2 regions of the Actinoallomurus sp. NPDC052274 genome follow, and region 2 is predicted to be linked to the other one. Evidence: riboswitches for the same ligand, from Rfam matches in the RefSeq annotation. Region 2 holds a riboswitch; the other holds the start of a gene.
The links. A riboswitch is a leader RNA that binds a small molecule or an ion and turns the genes downstream of it on or off. The one in region 2 is predicted to bind cyclic di-AMP.
Positions count from the first base shown of each region.

Region 1 (9,821 bases), on a different contig from region 2:
GTCATCGGGCTGCTGATCGCCGGGGCGATCGCCGCGTGGGTGCCCGACTCGTTCTGGCGGCACTTCTTCCTCGTCGGCCATCCGCTCGCCGCGAAGCTGTGGGGGCCGCTGGTCGGTCCGCTCGTCGCGGTGATCAGCTTCGTCTGCTCGATCGGCAACGTCCCGCTGGCCGCGGTGCTGTGGAAGGGCGGGATCAGCTTCGGCGGCGTGGTCGCCTTCATCTTCGCCGACCTGATCATCCTGCCGATCATCCTGATCTACCGGAAGTACTACGGCACCCGGATGGCGCTGTTCGTCACCGGGACCTTCTACGCGGCGATGGTCCTCGCCGGCTACCTGGTCGAACTGCTCTTCGGCGTCACCGGCCTGATCCCGGAGAAGCGGCACGCCGCGGTGATGGAGCACGGGATCTCCTGGAACTACACCACCTGGCTGAACATCGCCTTCCTCGTCCTCGCGGCGGTCCTGCTGGTCCGGTTCGTCCGTACGGGCGGGCTCCCGATGCTGAAGATGATGGGCGGCTCCCCCGAGGCCGAAAACCATCACTAAGGGACCCCAGCCCCACTTCCGGCCAATTTCGCATAAACACGACATTCGACCTCCTTCGTGATTCATCATGATCCACGAGTGAAGATCACCTTGGGAGGTCTTGATGTTGAGGCGTACAGTCGTCGCGGCGACAGCGATGATCGCGCTCGCCGCGCCGGCTCTCACCGGGCACGTACGAGAGGCTCGCGCCGCCGACGTCGGCAGGGCCGAAGTCGTACCGGTCCAGATCACCGGTGCTCCGGCGAAGCGGTTCAACCTCGTGGTCCTCGGCGACGGCTACACCGACGCCGACATGCCGAAGTACCGGCAGGACGTCGACCAGGAGATCAGCACGCTGTTCGCGTTCGAGCCGTTCAAGTCCTACCGCAGCTACATCAACGTCTACCGGGTCGAGATCGTCTCGGGCGAGTCGGGAGTGAGCTGCGACCCCGACCTGAACGCGCCCAGGCGGACCACGCCGCTGAGCATGAAGTTCTGGAGCGGCTGCTCGTCCACCGGCATCCAGCGGCTGCTGGTGATGGACAACGCCGCCGCCCAGAAGTACGCGAACATGGTCACCGGGACCAGCGCCGCCAACCGGCAGATCGTGGCCCTGGCGAACAGCGGCACGTACGGCGGGGCGGGCGGGACGTACGCCACGGCGTCGGGCAGCAACGCCATGTCGTCGCTGATCATGCCGCACGAGATCGGGCATTCGCTCGGCGGCCTCCAGGACGAGTACAACTACTACCAGCGAGGCGTTCCCGGCGGGGCCTACACCGGCGGCGAGCCGGACTCGATCCACCACACCCTCCTCACCGAGGACCAGATGCGCCGGCAGAAGGCGAAGTGGTACCGCTGGCTGGGCGAACGGAGCACGTCGGGCGGGCCCATCGGCCGCTACGAGGGCGGGATGTACGACACCACGGGCGTCTGGCGGCCCAGCGCGCACTCGATGATGAAGACCCTCGGATACGCCTATGACCAGGTCGAGCGCGAGAGGATGACCCAGGCGATCTCCGCCAAGCTCAACCTGATCCAGGACAACACCCCGACCACGGCCCCCATCGGCGCCGACCGCGTGGTCTGGCTGGAGACGCTGCACCCCGTCGACCACACGCTCGACATCACCTGGGCCCTCGACGGCAAGAAGGTGGCGGGCGGCAGGGACAACCACAACCTCGACCTGTCGCGGCTACCGATCAAGCCGGGCACGCACACTCTGACCGCCAAGATCGTCGACCCGACCGACTTCGTCCGCGACCCGGCCGTCCGCGACTCCGCCGCCCTCACCCAGACCCGTACCTGGACGGTCGACACGACCGCGCCGAACCCCACGGAGACCACCGCGGCGGGCTTCACCGAGTCGACGCCGACCGGCGCCCCCGTCGGCGCGAACGACGTGATCTATGCCGAGACGACGCACCCCGCGACGTCCGTGCCCGCCGTCCGCTGGAGCCTCGACGGCAAGAAGGTGACGACCCCGGGCAACGACCGCGACCTCGACCTGGGCCGGTTGCACCTCGCCTCCGGAACGCACACGGTCACCGCCCGTGCGGTCGACCCGGCCACCGGTGCCACGTCCGAGCCCCTCACCTGGACGGTCGACGCGCAGCGACCGACCGTCTCCGCGGTGTTCTCCACACCGGCCGCCAAGCAGGGCAAGGAGTACGTCTTCGACAATGAGTTCACCATGAAGCTGAGCCCGTCCGATGACGCCACCGGCGCCACGCTGGCCGAGTTCCAGGTCGACAGGGACGGCTGGTTCCGCTACTTCGGCTGGCCGACCGACTCGACCGCACCGTTCCGGTTCACGCCGCTGGGGACCAAGGTCGACGACCTCATCTACGGCAAACTCGGCACGCCCGCTCGCGCGGTGGCCTGGGAGAACGTGCCGCCCGGTTACGGCCACCACACGATCGAGTACCGCGCCATCGACGCGGCCGGGAACGTCGGAAAGACCACGAAGGTCGACGTGATCCTCCGCAACACCCACTGAGCGAGAACCGCTCGGCAGAATCGGCCGAGTTTGATCGGCCGAGCCCGTTCCGGGCCCCCGACGCCGGGGCCCGGAACGGCCCCGGCGGGGAGTCCGTCCCGCGACTGTCGCCGTCGAAGCACGCAGATTCCGACGCAAGCGGCCTCGCCCCGTGCCCTCCTCGTTCCGCGGTCCCGGCCCGCATCACATGCGGCGCTTGACACGCCGACCCGAGCACCGCAATTCCGGAATCACGCTAGATATGACTGAATACCAGGCATTCCGTCGGGACTTTGCCGGGAGCGCGGGCTGAGCGACCCGCCGTTGGCCTGACGCGCCACCGGGCCCGGCATTCATGGGGCATTGCATTCGCCTGCATAACCATCAACGACCGCATCGGCGGACAGATTGAACGTGTGTCGTCGATGGGGAGGGTACGCGCCCGGGTCACGGGCGGCCGGCCAGGCGTGCCGGCGGGACACGGTCCGGCCTGGGGCTGGTGCGCCGTCGTCGGCGCCGCGTTCCTGGCCGGGGCGGCGGCACACGCGGCCGGCGTGCCGGCGCCGTACCTGCTCGCCGGACTGCTGGTCGGTGTCGCGCTCGCGCTGTCGGGCCTGGTCACCACCGCCCTCCCCCGGCCCGCGTACCGCGCGTCGCAGGCGCTGGCCGGGGTGCTGATGGGCGGGTACATCCACCCGGCGGCGCTGCGCGCGGCCGCGCCGTCGATGCTCCCCCTCGTCGTCGTCACCGTGGCGACCGTCCTGCTGAGCGTGGGGGTGGCCCGGCTGCTGGAGCGGTCCCGGCTCCTCGACCGGCCGACGGCGACGCTGGCCACGGTGCCGGGTGGCGCCGCCGCGATGCTCGCGGCCTCGGACGAACTCGGCGCGGACACCCGCCTGGTGGCGCTCGCCCAGTACTCCCGAGTCGGCATCGTCGCGGCCACCGCTCCGCTGGTCGTCCCGCTGCTCGGGCCGACCGCGCCCGCGGTGTCGGGCGCCGGTGAGCCGCGCTCGCCGCTGAGCCCGCAGATGCTGCGGCTGGTCGGCGGGCCCGACCAGCCGGCGGGCCTCCTGGTGCTGTGCGCCGTCGCGGTGCTCGGCGTCCAGGTGGGACGGCGCCTGCGGCTGCCCGCGCCGGTCGTGCTCGGCCCGATGCTGGTGACCGTGGTGGCGACGTTCTCCGGCGCGGCGCACGGGTTCCGCCCGACCGGCCTGCTGCAGACGCTCGTGTTCGCCTGCATCGGGCTGGAGATCGGGCTGCGGTTCACCCGGCCCTCCCTCCGGCACGCGCGCCGGGCACTGCCCTGGATCGTGGCCGGCACGGTCGCCGTCAGCGTCGCCTCCGCGCTGCTCGCGTGGCTGCTCGCCGCGGTGACCCGGCTGTCGTTCGCCGACGCCTACCTCGCCACGACGCCCGGCGGCATCAACGCGGTGCTCGCGACGTCGGTCGCGACCAACGCCGACGTCGGGCTGATCTCGAGCGTGCAGAGCCTGCGGCTGTTCGCCGTCGTCTCGCTCGCGCCGGTCCTGGTCCGCCTCACCTTCGTACGGAGCGGCCGCCGGCCCGGATCCGCCGCGGCGGAGGCGGCGGAGCCCCGGTCCCTGGCGGGCCGATCCTGAGCGGTTCCGACGCGATATGTCCGATTCGTGATCTACCGCGACTCTCGCGGAAAGTAAGAGCCGTCGCCGTAAAACGTTAACGAAACGTTGATTGGCAGAGGACGCCCGATCACCCCTAAACTACGGAAAGCCCGGCTGCCCCCGGCTTCACACGAAGCACAGCCGTCCGCCGAATCCCTCTTGGGACCCGGGAATCATCAGTTGTCGAGGCGCGTCCGGAGCCGAATGAGGTTCCGGCCGGGCGGCTCCGGCCCGAGCCCGACGCGCTGCCCCGGTAGGCGGCAAGGAGAGGAGTAGGACTCTGTGGCGCCCTCCAACCCGATGACCTCCACGCGCGCCACCGGCCGGTCGCGGTTCCGCCGATCGCTCCGGATCTGCGCCGCGGCCTCGCTGGCGATCACCGTTTCGCTGACGACGGCCGGCGTCGCCGACGCCGCCCCGAAACCGTCGGCGGCCGCCGCGAAGAAGGAGCTGGCCAAGCTCAATCCCCAGCTCGACAAGAAGGTCGACCAGTTCAACAAGACCAAGACCGAGCTCGACGCGGCCAAGAAGCGGCTCAAGGTCCTGAAGGCGCAGAAGCAGGCCGAGCAGACCACGTACGACCAGCTACACGCGCGCGTCGTACAGCTCGTTGCGAACCAGTACAAGACCGGCCAGTCCGACCCGGCCACCGCCGTGCTGGCCTCGAAGAACCCCGACCAGGCCCTCGACCAGATGTCGACGTTCACGCACCTGGCGAGCAACCGGGGCCAGGAGCTGACCGCCTTCCTCGCCTCCACCCAGCGGCTCCGGCGCGACCTCGCCGCGGTGCAGGCCACGGTGCAGGACATCTCGCAGAAGGCCGCGAAGCTCAAGTCGCAGAAGCAGTCGCTCGAGAAGCAGATCGCCAAGCAGCAGAAGCTGTCCAAGCAGGCCGGCGAGTCGAAGGCCGCCTCCGGCGGCAAGGTCGGTGGGACCTACACCGGTCCCGCCTCCGGCTCGGCGCGCACCGCGCTGAACTACGCCTACGCCCAGCTCGGCAAGCCGTACGTCTACGGCGGCACCGGCCCGAACGGCTATGACTGCTCCGGGCTGACGATGATGTCCTGGCGCGCGGCCGGGGTCAGCATCCCCCGCGTCGTCCCGGACCAGTACAACGCGACCCACCGCGTCGCCCAGAGCGACGTGCAGCCCGGCGACCTCGTCTTCCTCAGCGGCAATGGGCACGTCGGGATGATGGTCGACAGCGGTCACTTCATCCACGCCCCGCGCACCGGTGAGAACGTGATGGTCAGCCCCCTCGCCGGCTACTGGCAGGGCCAGCTCGTCGGCTTCGGCCGTCCCTGACGACGCCGACGCGCGGTGAGCCGGGGGGCGGCTCACCGCGCGGTTCGGTGCGGTTCGGATGATCAGTGCCGGCCGGACACCGCCCGGTGGTACTGCTGCCAGACCTCCTTGTCGGTCACGGCCCGGTTGAGGAACATCAGGCCGTCGAGCCGGCAGTCACAGGCGTTCTTCTCGGCGGTGTTCTGGGGGAAGCTCCCGCCGATCTTGATGCCGCGCGAGTCGGCCGACGAGGTGACGTGCTTGCCCGGCGTCCCGACCTCCCAGGGGTCGCCGGCCGTCGTGTAGAAGCCGTCCAGCGGCTTGCCGTTCTTGTACAGCTTCATCGTGCCGTGGTCGTAGTCGTACGACGCCGCCAGGAACACCCACTCGCCGATCGGCAGGACGCTCTGCCAGTCCTCGCTCGCGGCGAACGTCTGCGACTTGCCGCCGTCGATGCGGCGGCCGAGGGCGACCACGCGCATCGTCCCCGACACGTCGATCACCTCGAGCAGCGCCCGTACGTCATGGCCCTGCGAGTCGCCGCTGAGCAGGCCCGCCAGCCCGACCGCGTTGTAGTAGTCCGACGGGTTCGCCGTCTCGGAGTTGGGCGCCGGGTTCGGGCCGGTCATCTTGAACCAGCCCATGATGGAGGCTTCCTTGGCGCCGCTGAAGGCGTGCAGGGACGGCACGCCGGTCGCCGAGTAGACCCCGGCCTTCCAGTCGTCGTTGCCCTTGGCCGCCGGGTTGACCTGCTTCGTCTGGATCGAGTAGCCGCCGCCCGGGAACGCGCTGTCCCGTACGCGCATGGCGGCCCCGCCGTTGATCAGGTTGATGGTCGTGCCGGAGAACCCGCGGTCGCGCTCCTGCGCGGGGTGGCCCGGCACGGGGTGCTCGAAGTCGTAGTACGAGACCAGGTTGGGGCGCAGGCTCGGCAGCACCTTCGACAGGGCCTGGTCGTGGCCCCGCGCCGCGCCGGTGTCCGCCTTGGCCGCGGTCGCGGCGAGCGGCCCGCAGACCAGGGCCGCGACGGCGACCGCCGCCAGGCGCCGGGACCGTACGGCCGCGCTGAGATGTCCCATCGTTCCCTCCACGTGCGTCTGGGGGTCCCGGCGGCCACCGTCAGGGGGGTGACGGTGACCGCCGGGAGTGCGCTGGGGCCCGGGCCGCCGCCCGGCCGCCGGACCGGCGGGCGGCGGGCCGGCCCCCGGTCAGTCGCCGACCGCCGTGCCGGTGACCGTGAAGTTGCGGACCCGGCCGGTGTTGTCGAACGACCCGAACCCGACCCGGCCGGACGCGAGGGTCTTGTCGACCGCCGTCATCCGCGGGTCCTTGGAGTGGTCGAGGTACACCGCGATCTCACCGGTGTCCACGTGCCGGATCACGGTCACGTGATGCCACTTCATGTCGGTGATCGACGGCTCGGCGCCGCGCGAGCGCAGGGGGTCCCACTGGTCCTCGATCCGTAGCCGGTCGGCGTTGTCGACCAGGAAGATCCCGTTGTGCGGGTAGATCGAATTGTCCTGCGACAGGTGCGCGTAGTAGAACTGCGTGTCCGACTGATAGCCGAACACGATGATCACATCGCGGTTGGTGACGTCCGTCGGGGTGTCGATCCGCACGTCGGCGTCGATCCGCTCGGTGCCGAACTTCGGCCCCTTGCCGAGCACCGCGTACTCATACGGGCGACGCGGGCCGGGCCGCTCCGTGCCGGCCTCGGCCAGGATCACCTGGTTCCCCGCGAACTTCCACTTCGACGGGGTGACCGGCGCCCAGTTCTTCGCGCCCGCCGTGCCACCCACGTGGGTGTGGCCGACCGGACCCGCGGCGAAGTGCCGGGTGCCGACGACCTTCCAGATCTTGCCGTTCGCCTTGGAGAGCAGGTAGAGCTCGCCCTTGCTGTCGCGGCCGAAGCGCAGGTCGACGCGCTTGTCGCCGGCGAACTGCTGCATCGTCAGCCGGTTGCCGTTCGTGTCGAACGTCTGGAGCTGGTGGATCGCCGCCCGCGGGGCGCCGCGGCGCATCTGGCTCTGCTCGGTGTAGTAGACGGCGCCGTCGACCAGGTCACCGAAGACGTACTTGCCGTACAGCTCGGGCAGCTTGTGGCCGCGGTAGACGTACCCGCCGGAGATCGCCTTGCCGATGTCGCTGCTGCAGTTCCAGCCGGCCGGCGGGTCGTGGTCGTAGGCGGCCACCGGGTAGTCGTAGCCGTACTTCGCGTCGTCCTCGGGCAGCGTGTACAGGTCGCAGCGGTCGTTCTTCACGAAGGTGTACGGGCCCTCGCGGTTCGGCCAGCCGGCGTTGTCGCCGGCGCGGATGTCCCAGACACCCTCGATGGCGTGCTCACCGATGTGGCCGAGGAACAGCTGGTGACTGCCGCCGGTGTCCCAGCTGAAGCGGTGCGGGTCGCGGAAGCCGAGGGCGAAGATCTCCCCGAGTGCGCCCGCCTTGCCGACGAACGGGTTGTCGGCCGGGATGCCGTACTTGCCGTTCGCGCTGTTGTTCCCGTGCGGGTCGATCCGCAGGAGCTTGCCCTGCGGGACGCCGAGGTTCTGCGGGTCGTTGTTGCCGGCGGCCTGGCCCATGCCGCCGTCACCGGCGGCGATGTAGAGCTTGCCGTAGTCCTTGTCGCCCCGCTTGGCGTTCGGGTTGAAACCCATTTCCTGGATGCCGTGGATCTGCCCGCCGAAGCCGAGCCGGAGGACCTCACGGTGCGTGCCGTGGAAGGTGTCCGCCTTCGGATCGTCGGCGGTCCACTCGTCGATGACACCGTGGTAGATGGTGCCCGCCTGCGGCGTCAGGTCGGGGACCTTGGTGGTGCTGGAGGCCAGCTCCGTGTGGATGGTGTAGAACTTCCCGTTCGTCCGGAAGTCCGGGTCGAAGGCGACGATGCCGAAGCCCTGGCCGAGGCCGCGCCCGGAGAAGAAGTACTGCTCGAACTGCGCCTTGACGTCGAGGTAGACGTGCGGCTGGCCGTTCCGGACGATGTACAGGTTGCCGTTCAGGTCCGGCACGTACATGCGGCCGGAGCCGTCCGGCACCTCACCGATGTAGTTGATCCGGTCCCAGCGCACGAGGCGGGCGTCGACGGGCGCGGGAACCGGGTCGGACTTGGGGAACTGCGCGTACTCCTGGAGGACGAGCCCCAGGTCGGAGGTGATCGGTCGTTCGGGGATCGGGTCGGTGACGGGAGTTTCGTCGGCGAGCGCGGCCTGCTGGGGCACCGAGAACAGAGCCGCGAGTAGAGCGACGGTCGTCAGAAGGCACCATCTGAACTTCGTCATTCTGCCACCCATGGGGTCGATAGGCGGAAAGCGCTTTCTGCAAACGCTTTCCCGAACGTAGGTGAGGGCGGTCACAGGGTCAAGAGAGGGATTCGGCGGCCTCCTTCGGGGGTGTGGTCGGCGGAGGATGCGCTCGCGCGCTCCAGACAGGTCGGATGAGCTCAGGTCACGTGCTCGGCGAAGCGGGCGAGGCACAGCGACAGCGCCTCCGCCCCCGGCATCGCCCAGAGGTCGTCGTTGAAGATCTCGACTTCGATCGGCCCCGTGTAGCCGGCCTCGTCCACGGCCGTACGGAACCGGCGCAGCTCGACGCAGCCGTCACCGAGCATCCCGCGCCCGGTCAGGACCCCCTCGGGAAGGGGCGTCGTCCAGTCGGCCACCTGGAACAGCGCGATCCGGTCCTCGGCCCCGGCCCGCGCGATGGCGGCGTACGCGCCCGGATCCCACCACAGGTGGTAGGTGTCGACCATGACGCCGACCTGCGCGGCGGGGTGCGGCGCGGCCAGGTCGAGCGCCTGGTCGAGCGTCGAGACCACGCAGCGGTCGGAGCAGTACATCGGGTGCAGCGGCTCCAGGGCGAGCCGTACCCCGCACTCCCCCGCGTACGGGGCCAGCTCGGCGAGCGCGTCGGCCACCCGCCGCCGCGCGCCGTCGAGGTCACGCGAGCCCTCGGGCAGCCCGCCGCTGACCAGCGCGAGCGCCGGGGCGCCCAGCTCGGCGGCCTCCTCGATGGCCCGCCGGTTCTCCGCGATCGCGTCGGGGAGCTGGAAGAACCCGCCCCGGCACAGCGACGTGACGGTCAGCCCGGCGTCGCGGACCAGCTTCGCCGTACGGGCCAGGCCGTACTCGGCGACCGGTTCGCGCCAGAGCCCGACGCCGGTCACCCCGGCGGCGACGCACCCCGCGACCAGCTCCGGCAACGGCCAGTACCGCGTCGTCCACTGGTTCAGGCTGAACCGCGCCGGACTCATGAGGTCACCCCCTGGACGGTCAGCCACGCGCGCATGCGGGCGACCGCGAGGTCCGGGTCGGGCAGCAGGCCGGCCTGGTCGGCCAGCGTGAACAGCCGGACCATGTGCGGGACGGAGCGGGCGCTCTCCAGGCCGCCGA
Region 1 is NZ_JBFAUT010000002.1:109,228-119,048, reverse strand. Features, by position in the region: gene AB0K82_RS02405 (permease) at 1-549, shown strand, start outside; gene AB0K82_RS02400 (M64 family metallopeptidase) at 653-2,527, shown strand; gene AB0K82_RS02395 (AbrB family transcriptional regulator) at 2,932-4,125, shown strand; cyclic di-AMP (ydaO/yuaA leader) riboswitch at 4,283-4,421, shown strand; gene AB0K82_RS02390 (NlpC/P60 family protein) at 4,429-5,451, shown strand; gene AB0K82_RS02385 (hypothetical protein) at 5,514-6,509, opposite strand; gene AB0K82_RS02380 (PQQ-dependent sugar dehydrogenase) at 6,639-8,711, opposite strand; gene AB0K82_RS02375 (sugar phosphate isomerase/epimerase family protein) at 8,873-9,682, opposite strand; gene AB0K82_RS02370 (dihydrodipicolinate synthase family protein) at 9,679-9,821, opposite strand, start outside.
Region 1: linked by a shared signal. The riboswitch ahead of AB0K82_RS02390 (NlpC/P60 family protein) and the one ahead of AB0K82_RS25140 (CHAP domain-containing protein) in region 2 are both predicted to bind cyclic di-AMP.

Region 2 (9,821 bases):
CCGGCACCGCCGTGCGGGGCACGCTCCGGCTGCCCGCGCTCGGGGCGGCGGTGCTCAAGACGGCCTCGCCCCAGGGGCCGCTCCCTCCCCACGAAAGGTGACCATGCGTCGATCGCTGCACGCCCTGGCCGGGCTCTCGCTCGGCTCGGCCCTCGTCATCACCGGCCTGCCCGCCGCGCAGGCCGCGCCGCCGCCCGCCGGGCCCACCGGGTACGCCGACGTGCTCGACCTGCGCGGCGTCCCCGCGACCGCCCTGCCCGCCGACGTCAGCGACATCAACGTGTTCGCCGACCAGGGCGCGTGGCACGCCTACGCGCTGCCGAAGGACCCCTCCACGTACGGCGCGTTCTCCGGGCCGATGTACATCGCGCAGGAGTACCCGTGGTGGCTGAGCAAGGCGTTCTCCCGCATCCGGCTGCGGGAGAACGGCCGGGACATCGACCTGGCCGCCGCGAAGAAGCCGGTGCTGACCGCGCTGCCGGGCCTGCTGCGCCAGTCGTACGACCTGCCCGGGCTGCGCCTCACCCTGGAGCTGCGGTTCGGCGGCGACCGTAGCGCGCTCGTGCGGGCGTACCTGGAGAACACCGGCACCACCGCGCGCACGCTGGAGGTCGGCTGGAGCGGCGCGCTGCTGCGGCCGGACACCGAGCCGATGCGCGGCGCCCCGTCGCTGCGCGCCACCGGCCAGGGCGTCGCCGTCGACTTCGCTAAGGTCCGGAAGGTCTGGGACTACCTCACCGACGGCACCGAGCGGTTCGAGGTCGTGCACGCCGAGCCGGTCCGCACCACGGTCACCGGCGACTCGTACGACACCGAGCTGGCCAGTCCGCGGACCGTCGCGCCGCACCGCACCACCGCGCTGACCTGGACCGAGACCTACACCTTCACCGCGGCGGAGCGGGACCGGGAGCTGCCGGTCGTGCGCGACCTGCTGCGCCGGCCGGAGCAGGCCGTCGCCCGGGGCGACGCGCGCTGGCGCGGCTACGTCACCGCCGCGACCCGGGGCGTGCCCGCCGACCGGCGCCGGGCCCTGGTCAAGTCGGTCGAGACGCTGATCACCAACTGGCGCGGCGCGGCCGGGATGCTCAAGCACGACGGCGTCACCCCGTCGATCACCTACAAGTGGTTCACCGGCGGGCTCTGGGCCTGGGACACCTGGAAGCAGGCGGTCGGCACCGCCCGGTTCGCGCCCGCGCTCGCCGAGTCGCAGATCCGGTCGATGTTCGACTATCAGGTCCGCCCCGACTCGCCGACCCGCCCGCAGGACGCCGGGATGATCCCCGACTGCGTCTTCTACAACGACCCGGCGCGCGGCGGCGGCAACTGGAACGAGCGCAACTCCAAACCGCCGCTGGCCGCCTGGGCGGTCTGGGAGGTGTACCAGGCGAACGGCGACACCGCGTTCCTCAAGGAGATGTACCCGAAGCTGGTCGCCTACCACGACTGGTGGTACCGCGACCGGGACCACGACCACGACGGCCTGGCCGAGTACGGCGCCACCGTCGACCCGGCCAACGACAGCACCGAGGAACGGCGGCAGGCGGCGGCCTGGGAGAGCGGCATGGACAACGCCCCGCGCTTCGACGCCGCGCTCGGCACGACCGTGGTGGACAACCGCGACGCGAACGGCCGCCTGGTCGGCTACTCGCTCAACCAGGAGTCGGTCGACCTGAACTCCTACCTCGTCGCCGAGAAGGGCTACCTGGCGGCCATCGCCGCGCGGCTCGGGCACCGGGCGGACGCCGCGCGGTACACCGCGCAGGCACGGACGCTGGCCGCGACCATCCGGGCCAAGATGTACGACCCGGCGACCGGCTTCTTCTACGACACCGACCTGGCCACCGGCCGGCGGCTCGTCGATCGGGGCCGGGGCATCGAGGGCGCCGTCCCGCTGTGGGCCGGGGTCGCCGACGGCGCCGAGGCGGCGCGGGTCCGGGCCAGGCTGACCGACCCGGCGGAGTTCGCCACGAAGGTGCCGTTCCCGACGGTGGCCAAGAGCTCGCCGTACTTCGCCGCGCACGAGTACTGGCGCGGGCCGGTCTGGCTCGACCAGGCGTACTTCGCGCTGACCGGCCTGCGCCGGTACGGCTACGGCAGGGACGCGGCGACCGCGGCGGACCGGCTGTGGCGGTCGGCCGGCGGCCTGCTCGGCGACGGTCCGATCATGGAGAACTACGACCCGCTGACCGGAGAGCCGCTGAACTCCACCAACTTCAGCTGGTCGGCGGCGCTGCTGCCCGGCATCGCCTGAGCGGGATCGGCCGGTGAGATCACGGGCCCGCGGCCTCGGCCGGCCGCGGGCCCGCGCACGTCCGCCGCGAGCGACTCCGGTTCCGCGGCACCGGCCTTCGAAGCCGCGGGCGGCCGGAGTCAGCCGATCTTCGGGCGGGCCCGTTCGACGATCGCGGCGAAGTCGACGCCGGCCGGCAGCGTTCCGAACGCCCGGCCCCAGTCGCCGTCCAGGCGGGAGGCGCAGAAGGCGTCGGCGACCGCCGGGTGACCGTGCCGGACCAGCAGCGAACCCTGCAGCACCAGGGCGAGGCGCTCCACGATCCGCCGGGCGCGCAGCTCGATCGTCGCGACGTCGGCGAGTGAGTCCTTGACCTCCCGCACGGCGGCGTCCAGCCGGGCGTCCGCGCCCGAGGCCAGGCCGACCTCGTCGAAGAACGTCTCGACGGTCTCCGGCTCCTTGACCATGGCGCGGAGCACGTCGAGCGCCGAGACGTTCCCCGAGCCCTCCCAGATCCCGTTGAGCGGCGACTCGCGGAACAGCCGCGGCATGCCGGAGTCCTCGACGTAGCCGTTGCCGCCGAGGCACTCCAGGGCCTCCGCGGCGTGGGCGGGCCAGCGTTTGCAGACCCAGTACTTGCTCACGGCGAGCCCGAGCCGCTTGAACGCGGTCTCGCCCCGGTCGGTCGCCCCCGCCAGGCGGAGCATCAGCACGGTCGCCGCCTCGGACTCGACGGCCAGGTCGGCCAGGACGTTGCGCATCAGCGGCTGGTCGATGAGGTACCGGCCGAAGGCCTGCCGGTGCGCGGCGTGGTGGGCGGCCTGGATGAGGCCCTCGCGCATCCCGGCGGCTGCGCCGACGACGCAGTCGAGCCGGGTCATGTTGACCATCTCGATGATGGTGCGGACGCCCCGCCCCTCGTCGCCGACGCGCCAGGCCACCGCCTCCTCGTACTCGACCTCGGCGGACGCGTTCGAATGGTTGCCCAGCTTGTCCTTGAGCCGCTGCAGGCGGATGGCGTTGCGGGTGCCGTCGGGCAGCACGCGGGGCAGCAGGAAACAGGTGAGGCCCTCCGGCGCCTGCGCGAGGACGAGGAACACGTCGCACATCGGCGCGCTCGTGAACCACTTGTGGCCGGTCAGCAGGTACGTGCCGTCGGGCTGCGGCACCGCCCGCGTCGTGTTCGCCCGGACGTCGGAGCCGCCCTGCTTCTCCGTCATCGACATGCCGGCGAGAATGCCGCGCTTGTCCGCCGGGGTCCGCAGCCCGAAGTCGTAGGTGTCGGACGTCAGCAGCGGCTCGTACCGCCGGGCCAGCTCGGGCGCGTGGCGCAGCGCAGGTACGGCGGCGTAGGTCATCGAGATCGGGCAGCCGTGACCGGCGTCGACCCGCCAGACGTAGAACTTGGCCGCGCGGGCGACGTGTGCCCCGGACCGTTCGGTCCAGGCGCGGGCGTGCAGCCCGTGGCCGACGGCGACCCGCATCAGCTCGTGCCAGGCCGGGTGGAACTCCACCTCGTCGATGCGCCGGCCGTACCGGTCGTGGGTCCGCAGCACCGGCGGGTGCTCGTTGGCGAGCCGGCCCCATTCCCGGGCCTGCTCGGTGCCGGCCAGCCGGCCCAGCTCGTGGACGGCCTCGGCCGCCCAGCCACCGCCCTCCCGGAAGATCCCGTCGAGAAGAGCCGGATCGTCGGCCACGTCGTGGCCGATGAGCGGGGGGACCTGGTTGAAGACCTCATGTGTTGTCACTGACCGCTCCGATGCTGCGCTGGGCGAACGAGATGAGATTGGAGATCAGGCCGGCCCGGACCCGGTCGCGCGCCGCCGCGTCCGTCCGGGTCGGCAGGGCCGGGGCGGCGGGCGGACACGCGTCGGCGGGCTGTGCCGCGCCGACCGCGAGGGGGCCGACGAGGGCCTCGCCGATGGCGCCGACGAGCGCGGCGGCGCTGACCTCGACGTCCTGGTCGGGGAGTTCGCCGGCGGCGATGCCGCGGCCGATGAGTCCAGCGAGGACGGCGGCGTACGCCCGGCGGAAGACCAGCCGCTCGGCGTCGACGGCGGGGTCCACCGGCTCGGCGAGAAGCGCGTACGCCATGCGGGGGGCGCGCAGGGCCCGGCCCGCGAACGTCTCGATCACCGCCGCGACGCTCTCGGCCGCCGGCCGTGCCGGCGACGCGGCGCGCGCGAACGCGTCCACCTCGCGCTGCGAGGCCACCCGGAACACCTCGGCGACCAGCTCGGACTTCGACGGGAAGTGGCGGTAGACGCTGCCGGTCGCCACCCCCGCCCGCCGGGCGACGGCGGCGATCGAACATCCGGCGTAGCCCCGCTCAGCCACGACGGCCAGCGCGGCGGCGCGGATGCGTTCCCGCGAGGCGCTGAGCCGGGCCTCGACGCGGGGCGTGCGGCGGTACGGCACACAAGGATTGAACCTCAGTTCACTCCTTCCCGGCAAGCCTTGTCACCGGAGACGAAAGAACGGCGCGGGATCCCGAGAGGGGATCCCGCGCCGTCCGGCCGGCAGGCGAGGGGGAGCGGGTTACGCCTTGCCGGTGGCTGTGTCGTAGCCGGTGCCGGAGTGGCGGTAGACGCCACCCTTGCCCAGCTCCAGCACCTGGAACTTGATGGTGATGGAGTTCGACGCGGTGCCGGTGAGGTGCTGCATCATCTTCTCCGACAGGTCGATGAGCGCCGGCGGGTTGTGCTGGGCGACCGCCCACTCCGCCGGGCCGAAGTCCTCGACGACTCCGATCTCGCTCTTGCCGTTGTAGGTGATCTTCACCTTCGTGCCGAGCGGCCAGTACGGGCTGGCGATCGTGTGGTACGACATCGGCTTGCCCGATGCCGTCGAGGGGTCCCAGAAGGACGTGGCGGTGGAGACGCCACCCGGCAGGGCCGCCGCCTTGGCGTCCTTCTTGGTGTCCTTCTTGGGGTCCTTGTCCTTCTTGACCGCCACGAGCATCCGGTCCTGGGCGGCGCTGTCGACGCGCTTCTCGGCCTGCGCCTGCTGCGAGGTCTTCGCGGGGGCGCTCTGCGCCTGCGGCGCCGACGCCGCCTCCGAGGTGCCGCCGTAGGCGAGGGCGGTGGTCACGCCGCCGCCGGCGAGAGCGACACCGGCGGCGATACCGGCGATGGCCTTGGTCGAGAACCTGATCATCGCTTTCCTTTCGGGGGCATGGGGGGATGAGGGCATGGGGGTACCGGGGGAGGGGTGAGGAGAGATCCCGGGAACGGCCCGGGAAGGGAGGTCGGCACGTGCCGCGTCGCCGACGGCGGCACGGCACGCGTCGACGGGTGAATTACTGCGGGTACTCCGGGTAGCCGTAGCCCACGACGGTGGAGGTGTTACGCGTCCGGACCTTCACGGCGTCGTCCGTGTTGCCCTCGACGGTCTGGATCGTTCCGTCGCCGTTGTCCTTGATGACCAGGCCCACGTGATCGATGTTGTCGACGCCGCTGCCGTTCCAGGAGAAGAAGACGACCGCGCCGGGCTTGGGAGTGGTGCCCCAGCGGCCCTGCGAGATGAACCACTTGGCGTGGGAGGGGGTGAACGCGTCACCGCCCATGCCCTTGACGCCGAGCTGGTCGCCGACCCAGGTGACGAACATGTCGCACCAGGAGGCGTTGGCGTAGTCGTTGACCGACCCGCCGTCGCGCGCGGCGCCGGCCTTGGCGTACGGGGTGGTCATGAACCACTGGTTGAACTTGCTGCCGCCGCCCGCGTTCTCGGTCGTGCCGACCTGGGACATGGCGAGCTTCACGACGTCCGCCGCGGTGGGCACCCTCTTCGCCTTCTGCTCGGCGACGGTGTGCACCTTGACGTGCGGGTTGTCGTTCACCGGGCGGGCGTGCTTCGCCTTACCCGTACCAGGTGCGGGTACCTGACCAGCCTGGTGGGCGGCGGGACGGGACGCGGTGGGGGTCTGCGCGGAGACGGCGGGCGCGGCGGTGGCGACGGCCATCGCGGCCGCGCCGGCGGTCACGGCACCGGCGACGAGGCCGGTGAGGCACTTCTTCGGTGCAAAGCGGGGTTTGGCGTGTCGAGGGGACACGGGGGGTACTCCTTCGGCTTCCATGCCGCTTACCGGGTTAGCTGACGGGTTCGGGCGTGGAAGCTGCCCTACGGCACGAGAGATGTGCCGATTCACCCCGGGACTTCTTGTGGGTCCCCGGTTCCGCGAGGTGCGGATTCAGCGGGTCGCCCGCTTGCGCGGGCGGCACGAACAAAGAGACAGGGTCTGGTCGTACGGTCCCAGGGGTAGGGACGACGACCAGGTATTCAGATCAGGGAGGACTCGCGGACGAGGTTCCGAAACTCCTTACTTCCAGACGCCTACCGGGTTAGCTGACGGGTTCGGGCGTGGAAGTCGCCCTACGGCACGACAGGTGTACCGATTCACCCCGGGACTTCGTGTGGGTCCCCGGCTCCGTGATCTTCACGGACTCGACGTTGCCGCTCCCGCATCCAAATGGATCAAGGGGTTCTCCACGGGAGTGGCGTGATATTGGATATGAATCATCCCGGCTCTGTACGGAGGCCCTCGCACGCTTCTTCGCGCCGCGCCGTCTGCGCTGGTGGGCCGGCCGTCGCCGGCGGGTTTCCGGGAGGCGCATGGGGGGCGTCCGCCGGACTTAGGCGAACATAGCACGCGAATACCGACGGGCCAAATACCCAGATTTGCGACATGGCTCACATGATCCATTGGAATACATGATCTTATTGCCGCCATGGCCTGCCGTGATCAATTTACGGATAAGGAAAAAGAATCACGAAGCCTGGAAATGATCATAATTGCGGACGGGCCGAAAAGCCTTACGGCATAGGGCGTCGCGGCCAGTCGAAGAAGATCGCTCAGCCCGCCGTTCCGGCCGGCCGGCGGAGATGCCGGGCCGGTGTTCCGGCCGGCCGGAGGAAGGTCGCTCAGCCCGCGGCCGCGACGAGGTCGGCCCGGACGAGGGCCTCGCGATAGCGCTGGGCGGCGATCTCCGCCAGCTCGGGGGCGGCGCCCAGGGCCGGTGAGACGGCCACGGCGCCCGCCGCCAGGGACTCGTCCCGTACCTTGTCCGCGAAGAAGCCCGGGGCCAGGAAGTACGACGCCACCACCACACGCCGCGCCCCCGCGGCGTACAGCGCGCGTACGGCCTCGGGGGGCGTGGGACGGGCCGCGGAGGCGTACGCGGGGACGACGGCGCGCCAGCCGCCCCAGTCGCGCGCCATCCGGTCGATCGTCGCGTTCGCCGCCGGATCGCTGGAGCCGGCCGCGGCGAGCACCACGGCCGTCTCCGGGTCGGGCCGGACGCCCACCTCGGCGAGCCGCCGTTCCAGGGCGCCCGTCATCAGCGGGTGGGGGCCGAGCGTGGCGCCGTAGTGCAGCGCCAGCCGCGGGTGGGCCGCCCGGGCCTCCCGCAGCGCGCCGGGGATGTCGGTCTTGCTGTGATAGGCGGCCGTGAGCAGAAGAGGGAGCACGACGGCCTCGTCGGCCCCCTCTCCGACGAGACCACCGAGCGCCTGCCCCGGTGCCGGGGGAGCGTGGTCGAGATAGGAGGTCACGACCCGCACCCCCGAGGAACGACGTACAAGATCGAGAAGTTCCTCGACCGTCGCCGCCGCACGTGGATCACGGCTCCCGTGGGCCACCGCGACCAGGGGGACCGCCGCCCGGCTGCTCCGAGGTCTCACAGGTTGATGCCGCATTCGGTCTTTCCGGTGCCGGCCCAGCGTCCGCTGCGCGGGTCCTCGCCCGGCGCGACCCGCTTGGTGCAGGGCTCGCAGCCGATGGAGGGGTACCCGTCGTACTGCAGCGGGTTCACCAGGATGCCGTGCCTCTCGATGTAGCCGTACAGGTCGGCCTGGCTCCAGCGGGCGAGGGGGTTGACCTTGACCTTGCCGCGCGCGGCGTTCCACTCGACCACGCGCGCGCCGCGCCGGTGCGAGGTCTCCTCGCGCCGGATCCCCGTGATCCACGCGAGGTACGGCTCGAGGGCGCGGTTCAGCGGCTCGACCTTGCGCAGGTGGCAGCACAGGTCCGGGTTCCGGCCGTACAGCCGGGGCCCGAGGTCGCGCTCCTGCTCGGCGACGGTACGCGAGGGGGTGACGTTCACGACGTTCACCGGGTAGACGGCCTCGACCGCGTCGCGGGTGCCGACCGTCTCGGCGAAGTGGTACCCCGTGTCGACGAACAGCACGTCGATGCCGGGGCGGACCTTGGAAGCGAGGTCCACCAGCACGGCGTCCTTCATGGACGACGTCACGCAGATCCGGTCGCCGAACGTCGCGATCGACCAGCGGATGACCTCTTCGGCGGAGGCGTCCTCCAGGGCGTCCGCCGCCGACTCGACGATGTCGGTGAGGTCGAGCGCCGCGGTGGGGCGTTCGAACAGGAGCGTCATGCCGAGCCCTCCCCTCGGGGAGCACCCGCCGAGCTGAGCGCGCCGAGCCCGACGAAGCGGAGCCGGAAGGCCCGCGTGCAGGCACGGCAGTGCCAGCCGCCGTCGCTCTCGTACGGCTCCAGGTCCTCGTCTCCGCAGTAGGGGCAGTAGAAGGGGACGGCTCGTTCGGTCACTTCAGGTCACCTTCTTCCGCACGCTGCACCCACGCGGCGAAGGACTCGCCGTCGGCCTTGTTCTCCTGGAACCTGCGCAGCACCCTCTCCACGTAGTCGGGCAGTTCCTCGGCGGTGGTCTTCAGGCCCCGGATCTTCTTGCCGAACTCCCCGCCGATCGAGCCGCCCAGGTGGACCTGGAAGCCCTCGACCTGGTCGCCGTTCGCGTCGGTGACCAACTGGCCCTTCAAGCCGATGTCGGCGGTCTGGATGCGGGCGCAGGAGTTCGGGCAGCCGTTGATGTTGATCGTCAGCGGCTCGTCGAAGTCCGGCAGGCGCCGCTCCAGCTCCTCGATCAGATCCATGCCGCGCCGCTTGGTCTCGACGATGGCGAGCTTGCAGTACTCGATGCCGGTGCAGGCCATCGTCTGGCGGCGGAACGTCGACGGGCGGACCCGCAGGTCGTGGGCCTCCAGCTCGGCGGCCAGCTCCTCGGTCCGCTCCTCCGGAACGTCCAGGATGACCATCTTCTGCTCGGTCGTCGTGCGCACCCGGCCGGAGCCGTACTCCTCGGCCAGGTCCGCGATGACGCGGAGGATGTCGCCGTCGACCCGGCCGACCTTCGGCGCGAAGCCGACGTAGTACCGGCCGTCGCGCTGCCGGTGGATGCCCACGTGGTCCCGGCGCTGGTCCCGCGGTCCGCCGGGCGCGGGGCCGTCCGCGAGGGCGTACCCGAGGTACTCCTTCTCCAGGACCTCGCGGAACCGCTCCGGGCCCCAGTCGTTCATCAGGAACTTGAGCCGGGCGCGGTGCCGGAGCCGGCGGTAGCCGTAGTCGCGGAAGATCCCGGTGATGCCCGCCCAGACCTCGTGGACCTGGTCCGGCCGGACGAACGCGCCCAGCCGCTTGGCGAACATCGGGTTCGTGGACAGACCACCGCCCGCCCAGAGGTCGTAGCCGGCCTCGCCCTCGTCATTGACCACGCCGACGAACGCGATGTCGTTGATCTCGTGGATCGTGCACTGGGCCGTGCAGCCGGACAGCGCCGTC
Region 2 is NZ_JBFAUT010000031.1:17,163-26,983, reverse strand. Features, by position in the region: gene AB0K82_RS25165 (beta-galactosidase) at 1-101, shown strand, start outside; gene AB0K82_RS25160 (trehalase family glycosidase) at 104-2,251, shown strand; gene AB0K82_RS25155 (isovaleryl-CoA dehydrogenase) at 2,371-3,978, opposite strand; gene AB0K82_RS25150 (TetR/AcrR family transcriptional regulator) at 3,965-4,648, opposite strand; gene AB0K82_RS25145 (hypothetical protein) at 4,769-5,386, opposite strand; gene AB0K82_RS25140 (CHAP domain-containing protein) at 5,529-6,281, opposite strand; cyclic di-AMP (ydaO/yuaA leader) riboswitch at 6,294-6,435, opposite strand; cyclic di-AMP (ydaO/yuaA leader) riboswitch at 6,543-6,689, opposite strand; gene AB0K82_RS25135 (sirohydrochlorin chelatase) at 7,151-7,924, opposite strand; gene AB0K82_RS25130 (phosphoadenylyl-sulfate reductase) at 7,906-8,619, opposite strand; gene AB0K82_RS25125 (Insertion element protein) at 8,616-8,792, opposite strand; gene AB0K82_RS25120 (nitrite/sulfite reductase) at 8,789-9,821, opposite strand, start outside.